2 regions of the Ureibacillus sp. FSL K6-2830 genome follow, and region 2 is predicted to be linked to the other one. Evidence: riboswitches for the same ligand, from Rfam matches in the RefSeq annotation. Region 2 holds a riboswitch; the other holds the start of a gene.
The links. Region 2 has a riboswitch for lysine ahead of NSU17_RS14100 (aspartate kinase). Riboswitches for the same ligand answer to the same signal wherever they lie in the genome.

Region 1: another riboswitch for lysine. It lies ahead of NSU17_RS01090 (transporter substrate-binding domain-containing protein); the one in region 2 lies ahead of NSU17_RS14100 (aspartate kinase).

The regions. Positions count from the first base shown of each region.
Region 1 covers NZ_JBBOQR010000001.1:210,712-216,667, reverse strand. The annotation lists gene NSU17_RS01100 (2-oxoglutarate dehydrogenase E1 component) at 1-1,554, shown strand, start outside; gene odhB (2-oxoglutarate dehydrogenase complex dihydrolipoyllysine-residue succinyltransferase) at 1,613-2,860, shown strand; lysine riboswitch at 2,995-3,172, shown strand; gene NSU17_RS01090 (transporter substrate-binding domain-containing protein) at 3,276-4,139, shown strand; gene NSU17_RS01085 (amino acid ABC transporter permease) at 4,271-5,017, shown strand; gene NSU17_RS01080 (amino acid ABC transporter ATP-binding protein) at 5,022-5,759, shown strand.
Region 2 covers NZ_JBBOQR010000001.1:2,846,100-2,852,055, reverse strand. The annotation lists gene sdhA (succinate dehydrogenase flavoprotein subunit) at 1-839, opposite strand, end outside; gene NSU17_RS14110 (succinate dehydrogenase cytochrome b558 subunit) at 890-1,501, opposite strand; gene NSU17_RS14105 (YslB family protein) at 1,787-2,203, shown strand; gene NSU17_RS14100 (aspartate kinase) at 2,224-3,450, opposite strand; lysine riboswitch at 3,572-3,756, opposite strand; gene uvrC (excinuclease ABC subunit UvrC) at 3,793-5,580, opposite strand; gene trxA (thioredoxin) at 5,736-5,956, opposite strand, start outside.

The sequences.
Region 1 (5,956 bases), 2.6 Mb from region 2:
CACGTGAATGCAGATGATCCTGAAGCAGTTATTCAAGTAGCAAAATTTGCTTTTGAATATCGTCAAATGTTCGGTAAAGATATTTTAATTGACTTAATTGGTTACCGCAGATTTGGACACAATGAAACTGATGATCCGACTGTAACAAATCCAAAAACATACTTAATTGTTGATAAACATCCTACAGTTCGTGAACTTTATGGTGAACGAGTTGTAAATGAAGGTATTGTAACAAAAGAATTCGTAGAACAGTTAAACCAAGAAATTTATGGCGAAATGCAAAAAAGTTACGATCATGTTAAAGCAGTAGGCGAAGAAAAGGGTCATCATCTCGAAGTGGAAATTCCTGAAGAGGTGAAACAACCTTATCCACAATTAGAAACAGGTGTTTCTGCTGAGGAATTAAAACAAATTAACGAAGAATTGTTAGCATGGCCTGAAAACTTTGAGCCTCAAAACAAATTGGCAAGAATTCTAAAAAGACGTGTTGAAGCGCTAGAAACAGGTAAAATTGACTGGGGTCATGCAGAAACATTAGCGTTTGCATCAATTTTACGTGAAGGAAACCCAATTCGTCTGACTGGGCAAGATGCTCAACGTGGTACTTTCTCGCAACGTCATTTAGTACTACATGATAAAAATAACGGTTCTGAATGGACGCCATTACACAATATTTCAGGAGCTAAAGCTTCCTTTAGTGTATTCAATTCTCCATTAACAGAAGCGGCAATCGTAGGTTATGAATATGGTTATAACCTGGAAAATGAGAAAGCATTAACAATTTGGGAAGCACAATTCGGGGACTTCGCAAATATGGCTCAAGTAATGTTTGATAACTTCATTACAGCTGCTCGTTCTAAATGGGGTCTTAAATCTGGATTAGTTCTTTTATTACCAAATGGTATGGAAGGACAGGGGCCAGAACACTCTGCAGCACGCATTGAACGTTACTTGCAATTATGTGCTGAAAATAACTGGATTGTTGCAAACTGTTCAAATGCCGGAAACTACTTCCACTTATTACGTCGACAAGCGAAAATGCTTGGAACTGAAGGAGTGCGTCCATTAGTAGTTGCAACACCAAAATCATTATTGCGTCATCCATTAGCTGCAGCTACATTAGAGCAATTATCTGAAGGAAAATTCGAGGAAGTCATTGAACAACCAGGACTCGGACAAAATCCTAAAAAAGTGGAACGCATTATTTTAGCTTCTGGTAAAGTGACAATTGACTTAGCAGAAGCAATTAAAGACGGTGAAGGATTCGAAAAACTTCACATCCTTCGCATTGAACAATTATATCCATTCCCAATGGAAAAACTTTCTGAAATCATTGCGAGATACCCTAACGCGAAAGAAATTGTTTGGGTACAAGAGGAACCTAGAAACCAAGGTCCTTGGAAATTTGCCTTAGAATACTTACTTGAATTAGCTGAAGGCAAAAAAGTACGTTATGTTGGACGTCCAGAAATGTCTTCTACTTCAGAAGGTGACATGGACTCACATAAAGTTGCTCAAGCTAAAGTAATTAACGACGCTTTAGCAGATTTGTAATCTTGCATAATTTACGTTAAGATTTAACAGTGTTGAGAATTAAAGGAGGATATAAAAAGTGGCTGAAATTAAAGTCCCTGAATTAGCAGAATCGATTACGGAAGGTACAATTGCACAATGGGTGAAAAAAGTTGGAGATCGCGTTGAGAAAGGCGAATTCATTGTTGAATTAGAAACAGATAAAGTAAATGCAGAAATTATTTCTGAAGAAGCAGGAGTATTAACTCAAATTTTAGCTGAAGAAGGCGATACAGTATTAGTTGGCCAAACAATTGCGATCGTTGAGCCTGTTGAAGGTGGAGCTGAACCTACTCCAGCACCTCAAGCAGAACCTGCAAAAGAAGCGGTTAAAGAGGAACAACCACAAGCTCCTCAAGCACAACCAGCACAAGCTGCACCGGTTGTTGAGGAAACATCTAATGAGCGCGTAGTAGCTTCACCAGCTGCACGTAAACTTGCTCGTGAAAAAGGCATTGATTTAGCAGCAATTTCACCAGTAGACCCACAAGGCCGAGTTCGTGTACAAGATGTTGCTGCTCATGCTGCTAAACCAGCACAACCAGTGCAAGCAGCACAACCTGTAGCACCTGCTGTAACTGTAGATGAATCTCGCGTTACAGTTGAAAGAATGAGCCGTCGACGTCAAACAATTGCAAAACGTCTTCTTGAAGTTAAACAAAATACGGCAATGTTAACAACATTCAACGAAATTGACATGACAAATGTGATGGAACTTCGCAAACGCAAACAAGAACAATTTGTGAATGAGAATGGTATAAAACTTGGATTCATGTCATTCTTCACAAAAGCAGTAGTTGCTGCATTGAAAAAATATCCTTATGTAAATGCACAAATTGTTGGCGATGAAATTCATAAATTTAACATTTATGATATCGGTATTGCGGTATCTACAGAAGAAGGTTTAGTAGTTCCAGTTGTACGTGATGCAGATCGCAAAAACTTCGCTGAAATTGAAAGAGAAATTGCAGAACTTGCTCAAAAAGCACGTGAAAAGAAATTAGCAATTTCTGATTTACAAGGCGGAACATTTACAATTACAAATGGCGGTATCTTTGGTTCATTAGCTTCAACACCAATTATCAATGGTACGCAAGCAGGTATCCTTGGTATGCACTCAATTGTAAACCGTCCAGTAGCTGTAAACGGCCAAGTTGAAATTCGTCCAATGATGTATGTGGCACTTTCATACGATCATCGAATCATTGATGGTAAAGATTCAGTTGGATTCTTAAAAACAGTTAAAGAATTAATCGAAAATCCTGAAGATTTACTTCTAAATTCATAAGAAAATGTATAATATACTCCCCAACTATTTTTGGGGAGTATATTTGGTACTATTAAACTTTTCCTATTTGTTATTGACAAGTAAACACCATTTAGGTTATGCTTCTCTTAACAATTGAATATTCTAGCCTCACTTGGTAGGGTAGAGGCGCGGTATTTATTAGTTTCTCATGGAGCTTGAGCGAGTGAAGAAGTGGGAAAGAAGGAAATATCGCCGAAGTGTAGTTATTTGCTCAGATAACTATGCTGGGGTTACAGTGAATAACTGTAACACTGTCTTACATGTTTATATGTAAGGTGTGCTATTCCAAAGTGGAACTAGAGGTATTAGTCTAACAAATTGATGCGACCTTAAGTTCTTCTTAGGTCGCTTTTTATTTGTGAAGCTAAGCGAAACAGAGACAGGGGGAATTAAGATGAAAAAGAAATTATTGCTACTTTTCATAACCATGATGACGGTTCTCGTTCTTGCAGCATGTGGTTCAGGAAACAAAGAATCAACAGGTGGAGAATCACAAAAAGATTCAGAATCTTCATCCGAGTCAAAAAGTGTATTAAGAGTAGGTATGGAAGCTGCTTATGCACCATTTAACTGGTCTCAAAAAGATGACTCAAATGGAGCAGTTCCTATTGCAGATTCTAAAGAGTTTGCAAACGGTTACGATGTTCAAATCGCAAAACGTATTGCTGAAGGATTAGGGATGGAGCTTCAAATTGTAAAAACTGACTGGGATGGTTTAATTCCATCATTACAATCTGGTGCAATTGATGCAGTTATTGCGGGTATGTCACCTACTCCTGAACGCATGGAAGTAATCGATTTTACAGACAACTATTATACGAGTGATTTCGTAATTGTTGTGAAAAAAGATGGTCCATATGCAAATGCAAAATCGATTCATGATTTTGAAGGGGCTAAAGTAACAGCACAACAAGGTACTACTCACTACAAAGTAATCGATCAAATGACTGGCGTTAATAAACAAGTACCAGCTACAGATTTTGGCCAAATGCGAATCCAATTATCTTCTGGTGCAATTGATGCTTATATTTCAGAACGTCCAGAAGGGATGTCTGCTGAGGCAGCAATTGAAGGATTTACTTACATTGTTCCAGAAGACGGATTTGAGGCTGATGAATCTGATACAGCAATCGCTGTTGGCTTGAAAAAAGGTTCGGACTTAAAAGATAAAATTAACGAAATTTTAGCTGGTATTACGGAAGATGAACGTCATCAAATCATGGAAGAAGCTATTAAAAATCAACCATCACAACAATAGTGTGGTGAAAGGTTGTCTTGAGATTCTCTATAAGACAACCTTTTTCCATTTTCCTTCCCTGTAAAGTTATTTACTGTGCTTAACTTTAATTCTTCTAAGTGCGAACAAAAAAACAATAAGGGGATTTCTTTATGTCTTTCTTAGAAACAGTTTGGAATATTTTTCAGAATAACTGGGATTTGTTTTTGCGAGGAGCATGGATTGCATTAATTCTTGCGATATTAGGTACGATTTTTGGTGCGATTATCGGATTTTTCATCGGGGTTATGCACACGATTCCATTGCAAAAAAAATCCTTTAAAACATATGCATTAAAAACTATTAATTTTATACTAACTTGCTATGTTGAACTATTCCGTGGCACTCCAATGATGGTACAAGCGATGGTTGTGTTCTACGGACTCTATGCCATTGATATTCAATTAAATCGCTTTGTTGCTGGTTTAATTGTTATCAGCTTAAATACAGGTGCTTATATGGCAGAGTATGTGCGTGGTGGAATTGTTTCAATCGATAAAGGACAATACGAGGCCAGTGAAGCGATTGGTATGAATCATTTTCAAACAATGTTCTATATTATCCTTCCTCAAGTAGCTCGAAATATTTTACCAGCGACTGGTAACCAGCTCGTTATGAATATAAAGGACTCTTCTGTACTAAGTGTCATTAGTGTAGTTGAATTATTCTTTACAACGAACTCTGTTGCGGGTAGTACATATCGTTATGCAGAAGCATTCTTAATTGCCTGCGTATTGTACTTCATTATGACATTCACTGTAACTCGTATTCTTCTTTGGTTTGAGAAGAAAATGGATGGACCTGATTCGTACCGAGTGGAGCTTGTGACAGGAAACAAGCCGATAAAGGATGGTGAGTAATGCTATGACAGTGGTCATTGATATCAAACATTTAAATAAAACATTCGGCAATCATGAAGTATTGAAAGATGTCAATTTCCAAGTAAGAAAAGGGGAAGTTGTAACGTTAATTGGAGCTTCAGGATCAGGAAAATCCACATTATTGCGTTGCATTAACTTGCTGGAAACTCCTACAGGCGGTGAGATTATTTTTAATGGAGAAAATATTTTAACGGAAGGTTACAATAAAGAAAAATATCGTACGCACTTAGGTATGGTATTCCAGCAGTTTAACTTATTTAATAACTTGGATGTATTAGGGAATTGTATAGTCGGACAAGTAAAAGTATTGAAACGTTCAAAAGAGGAAGCCATAAACAATGCGATGAAATATTTAACGATTGTTGGAATGGATCGCTATAAGAATGCGCGACCTCGACAACTTTCAGGTGGACAAAAACAGAGGGTTGCCATTGCAAGAGCTTTAGCAATGAATCCAGACGTGATGTTATTTGATGAACCGACTTCTGCCCTTGACCCAGAAATGGTAGGGGAAGTATTAAAGGTTATGCGAGACCTTGCGAAGGCTGGAAATACAATGTTAATTGTTACCCATGAAATGGAATTTGCAAAAGAAGTTTCAGATCGTGTCGTGTTTATGGATAAAGGGGTCATCGTTGAAGAAGGGCCTCCTGAACAAGTACTAGTCAACCCAATACACGAAAGAACAAAAGAGTTCTTAAGACGAACATTAAATAAATAAGATGGAACGGGGCTGTCTAGAAAAGTCAATCACTTTCTGAACAGCCTTATTTCTTAATACTAATATTCTCTTGAAAACTTTGCTCCTGTGGTAGTCACATCAAACGCGCCTCCTCGTCGCAATTTATCTGCGTCGAAAGCACTAGCGACAGCGCAATTTATCTGCGGCGAAAGCGCTAGCGACAGCCGCAATTTATC
Region 2 (5,956 bases):
CCGTATGCAGGATATTTTTCTTCTAAGAAGTACCATGGTTTACCATCTTTATATGTCCAAATACGTCCACCCTCACCGCGAGCAGATTCACTCATTAAACGGTTTTTGTCATCGCCAGGAATTGCTGTTGGGTGAATTTGGATGAACTCACCATTTGCATATGAAGCACCTTGTTGATAAACAATTGATGCTGCAGAACCAGTATTGATTACAGAGTTTGTTGATTTACCGAAGATGATACCAGGACCACCTGTTGCCATAACTACAGCATCAGAGCGGAATGCTTTAATTTCTGATGTGCTTAAATCTTGTGCTACGATACCACGGCAAACTCCTTCGTCATCAAGAACGATTCCAAGGAATTCCCAGTGTTCGTATTTTGTAACTAAACCTTCTACTTCGTAACGACGAACTTGTTCGTCAAGCGCATATAATAATTGTTGACCTGTTGTCGCACCTGCAAATGCAGTACGGTGATGCAATGTACCACCGAAACGACGGAAGTCAAGTAGACCTTCTGGAGTACGGTTGAACATAACTCCCATACGGTCGAACATGTGAATGATACCAGGTGCTGCTTCACACATGGCTTTTACTGGTGGTTGGTTCGCTAAGAAGTCTCCACCATAAATTGTATCGTCAAAGTGGATCCACGGAGAATCCCCTTCACCTTTTGTATTTACTGCACCATTAATTCCACCTTGTGCACAAACTGAGTGTGAACGTTTAACAGGAACTAATGAGAATAGTTCTACTTCAGTACCCATTTCGGCTGCTTTCATCGTTGCCATTAGACCAGCTAAGCCGCCACCAACAACGATTAATTTCTTTTTGGCCATGATTATTTCTCACTCCTCTTTTCTAATTGGACGTTCTATCTATGCTTGTATCATACGAATGCTAGAATTGCAGATACACCGATAATGCTTAAGATGACGAAAAATGCCATTGTTATCCATGTAACTACTTTTTGAGAATGTGTTGATTGTGTGATACCCCAGCTTACGCAGAATGACCATAAACCGTTAGATAAATGCAATGTAGCGGAAAGGATACCCACAATGTAGAATCCTAACATCCATGGATTTGCAACGATTTTTTCCATCATTTCAAAATTTACTTCCGCACCAAATGCTTTTTGGATGCGAGTTTGGAACATGTGCCAAGCAATGAAGATTACTAGGAACACACCAGTAAGTCGTTGCAATAAGAACATCCAGTTACGGAATGTACTGAAGCGCTTATTGTTTGGTGTTGCTGTAAAGGCAATATAAATTCCATATAAACCGTGGAACAGAATAGGAATGTAGATAACAATCCACTCAATAAGTAATAATAGTGGACCTGGAATATAATCCATTACTCCTGTTGCACTGTTATATGTCTCTTCTCCCCCTGTTGCAGTAAAGTTTAGAGACAAGTGGAACACTAAAAATAGCCCTACAGGAATAACACCAAGTAAAGAATGTAGTCGGCGCCAGTAAAACTCATTTTTTGCCAAGACTGATACCCCCTTAAAATAAGTAGTCAATAAGTCGTCACAAATTGTAAACGCTTTATGCATTGACTGTTTTATTCATAATGGTACAATATTATGACAAGTTCATTGTACCCCCACGAACTATTACCGTCAAGGTTAGTTGTGCATATTTATTTTCCGAAATTTGTCTAATATTCGCTACAAAACCTTCTATTTTTTCTCTATTATGTTATTTTTCTCTATTTTAACTTTTTTCAAATTCTCTGTTGTTAAAAAAGAAAAATTCTAGAAAGAGGTTCTTATTATATGTCATTGTCGAAAGATTCGTTTCCTTTATTTGGATACGAACTGCTAAGAGATTATTTAGTGCCATCCATTTTAGGAAAGCATGAAAAAGATATTCTATATTGGGCAGGAAAAGATTTAGCTCGCAAATTTCCATGCACCGATATTCCTTTAATCATTTCCTTTTTTAAAGATGCCGGATGGGGTGATCTTACCCTTGAAAAAGAAATGAAAGACGGATTTGTGTTTAGTTTGACGAATGAACCGGAGTTGCTAAAGATTAATGAAAGAAATTTTCGCTTAGAAGCTGGCTTCATTGCCGAACAAATCCAAAACTTTAAAGGTGTTTTGACGGAATGCTATGAAGAGAAAAAAGAAAAACAACTAGAAGTAATTTTTACAGTAAAGATGGATTTAAAAGAAAAAATTGAACGCTAAGGGGCTTTATTCGCCCCTTTTTATACCCATTCCTCAGCAAGATTAAATTCATCATGCAGTGCATTTGCTGCACGAATCATATCATCTTGTGGCACAACGACAGATACTTTAATTTCAGATGTAGAAACCATTTTAACAGGGATATTTTCTTGACATAAGCGTGCGAACATGCGGCCTGCTACCCCTGGATTGGAAACCATGCCCGAACCCACGATTGACACTTTCGCTAAACCAACTTCAAAATCAGCAAATTGAAAACCTAACTCCTCTTTATGTTCTTCAAGCACTTTTACCGCATTTGTTAAATCCTCTTTTACAATTGAAAACGATATTGTCGGTTTTACTTCACTCATCACAGATTGTACAATAATATCTACGTTGACATGATGCTTTGCTAGGGTATTAAACAAGTTGGCAAGGGAAGATTTTTCTAGTATTTCATATCCAACAGTAAAGCGGATAATATCTGTTTCATAGGCGACACCACGAACAATTAAATTTCTCTCCATTTCAATCTCTCCCTTAATCAATGTACCTCGAAGATTTTTCGTACTCGAACGAACAACAATTGGTATATCAAATTTTTTTGCTAATTCGACTGCTCTCGGATGAACAATTTTCGAACCTAAATAAGATAATTCTAACATCTCATCATATGTAATATCTTTCAATTTACGAGCCTGTTGAACTACATTAGGATCTCCTGTATATACCCCGTCAAGATCCGTATAGATTTCCACGCGTTCTGCATCAATGCTTTTTGCAATCGCTACCGCTGTTGTATCAGTCCCTCCAGCACCGAGAAGGGTGATGTTGCCCTCATCATCAACACCTTGTCCGCCTGCGACTATGACTATTTCACCTTTTTTAAAATGCTCAATAATGACATTACCATCGATTTGATGTATGCGAGCATTTCCTACTGATTTTCTTGTTGTTTTCATGCCAAGTTGCCAGCCTGTAAGGGAAACAGCTCTAAAGCCTCTTTTTTGAATAGCAATGGAAAGCAAACTGCTTGCAATTTGATTATTGGTAGAATGGATTGCGTCTAACTCTCTTTCGGATGGTGCATCCGATAAAGAGTAAATAATTTTTTCCAAACCCTCATTTACAGGTGGAGAGGATGGAACGACTGCTACTACATTGCGTCCAAACTTCTTCTCTTCGATGAGTCTTTTTGCTATTTCTCCAATGTTTTCAGATGATGATAGATTCCATTCATCCAACTTCACTACAATATTAATCATCGCTACACTCCCCTTATTTTCATAAGCCATGAAATGAAGTTTCCGAATCTTATATAATTAAAGAAAAAAGCAACTCTTCACAAAGGATGGTGAAAAGCTGCCTCAATTTTCAGAAAACACTTTATGAGATAGCTCTCCAGAACCATTTAGATTCTGACAATCTTGCATTTCTTCAATGCAAAACCAGCCAGTAAACTGGAACAAGCAAATTTACCGCTTCGGCAATCTCCCCTTTCCCTAACCTTCTTCAGACTTGTTCCTCTCCTCCAGTTAGGTACTCATGAATCTCGCACCTCTATCTATATCTAAACTTATTTACTTTTAAAATACATTATCATACAGTTATTCCTTTGGCAATGTGTCATTATGGAAATACTGATAGATTGTTTCTGCAACCACTTTTGGCATTTTCGCTTCCATTAATTCTTCCACAGAAGCCTGTTTGATTTTTTTCACTGAACCAAAATGACTCAGTAATTGTTTCTTACGTTTTGGACCGATTCCTTCAATTTCATCAAGGACAGAGCGTAAAGCGTTCGTTTGATGTTGTTGCCGCAAAAATGTAATAGCGAAGCGATGGACTTCATCTTGTATTCGCTGAAGCAAGTAAAAAGCATCACTTGTTTTTTTCAGCGGGATCGACACAGGTGGTTCCCCGTATAATAGTTCAGATGTTCGATGCTTCTCATCTTTTGCTAGTCCTGCAATGGGAATTGATAATCCAAGCTCATCTTCCAACACTTCTCGTGCAACTTCAATTTGCCCTTTACCACCGTCAACAATAATTAGATCAGGAAGCGGCAATTGTTCTTTTAATACACGGGTATAGCGCCTGCGAATCACCTCTTGCATCGCTCCATAGTCGTCATGTTTCGCCGTATTTTTTAATTTATATTTGCGATATTCTTTTTTTGCCGGCTTTCCATTAATAAATACGACCATTGCGCTAACAGGATCTGCTCCATGCATGTGGCTGTTATCAAAGGCTTCAATTCTATAAGGCGTTTCAATATTTAGAGCCTCACCTAATTGTTGACAAGCGCCAATTGTCCTCTCTTCCTGGCGTTCAATTAATTGGAATTTCTCTTCGATTGCAAGCATTGCATTTTTCTTTGCTAAATCCACCAGTTCTTTTTTTGTGCCACGTTTTGGCACTAATACTCTTATATTTAATAATTTTTCTAAAATGCTTTTATCAATTGTTTCTGGGACCAATATTTCTTTTGGCTTTAAATGTTCTGTATCATAGAAACGCCCTACAAAAGTTAAAAATTCCTCTTCCGGATCACGGTAAATAGGGAATACAGAAACATCTCTTTCAATTAATTTTCCTTGTCGAACGAAAAAGACTTGAACACACATCCACCCTTTTTCAACTGCATATCCAAATACGTCCCGATTCGTTTGGTCTCCTGAAACGATTTTTTGCTTTTCCATAACCGTTTCGATATATTGAATTTGATCTCGATATTCTTTTGCTCTTTCAAATTCAAGCTTTTCCGCAGCCTCCATCATTTTTTTCTCTAATTCTTTTTTTACTTGTTCATGGCCGCCATTTAAGAATTTTATGATTTCATTTGTCATTTCTTCAAAAATTTTCGGATCTATATCTTTAACACATGGAGCTAAACATTGCCCCAAATGATAATACAAACAAACTCGATCTGGCAGTCGGTTGCATTTTCTTAATGGATAGATGCGGTTGAGGAGCTTCTTTGTTTCATTCGCGGCAGATACATTCGGATAAGGTCCAAAATATTTAGCTTTGTCTTTTTTCACTTTTCTTGTCGTAATAATTCTTGGATAAATTTCATTGGTAATTTTAATATAAGGATAACTCTTGTCATCCTTTAACATTACGTTATATTTTGGATCATATTGTTTGATTAAATTGAGCTCCAAAATTAAAGCCTCTAAATCACTTGAAGTAACAATATATTCAAAATCTTCTATTTCACTAACTAGCAGTTGAGTTTTACCATCATGGGAACCAGTAAAATAGGATCGAACTCTATTTTTTAAGACTTTTGCCTTTCCGACGTAAATGACTGTTCCTTGTCGGTCCTTCATTAAGTAGCATCCAGGCAAATCTGGTAACAGCGCCAATTTATTTTGAATTGTTTCATTCATGGAGTATCACCTTACATTTAATTAACCTACTTAACCCTATTATACGAATATCTTAAAGCAAAAATCGAGAAGTTTTCTTTTATCCCAATCAAATCAATAATCATATCCAAAATAAAAAATCGAGCACAAACAAAATCTTTGTGCTCGGTTGAATTTTATTTATTGTTGTTGATGAATTCAACTAATGCTTCTTTTGGTTGGAAGCCAACAGTTTTTGCAATTAATTGGCCATCTTTAAATAAAAGCAAAGATGGAATCGACATAATTTGATATTCAGCAGCTGTTGCTGGATTGTTATCAACATCAACTTTTACAATTTTCACTTCTGAACCCATTTCGGCATCGAGTTCTTCTAATACAGGTGCAATCATTTTAC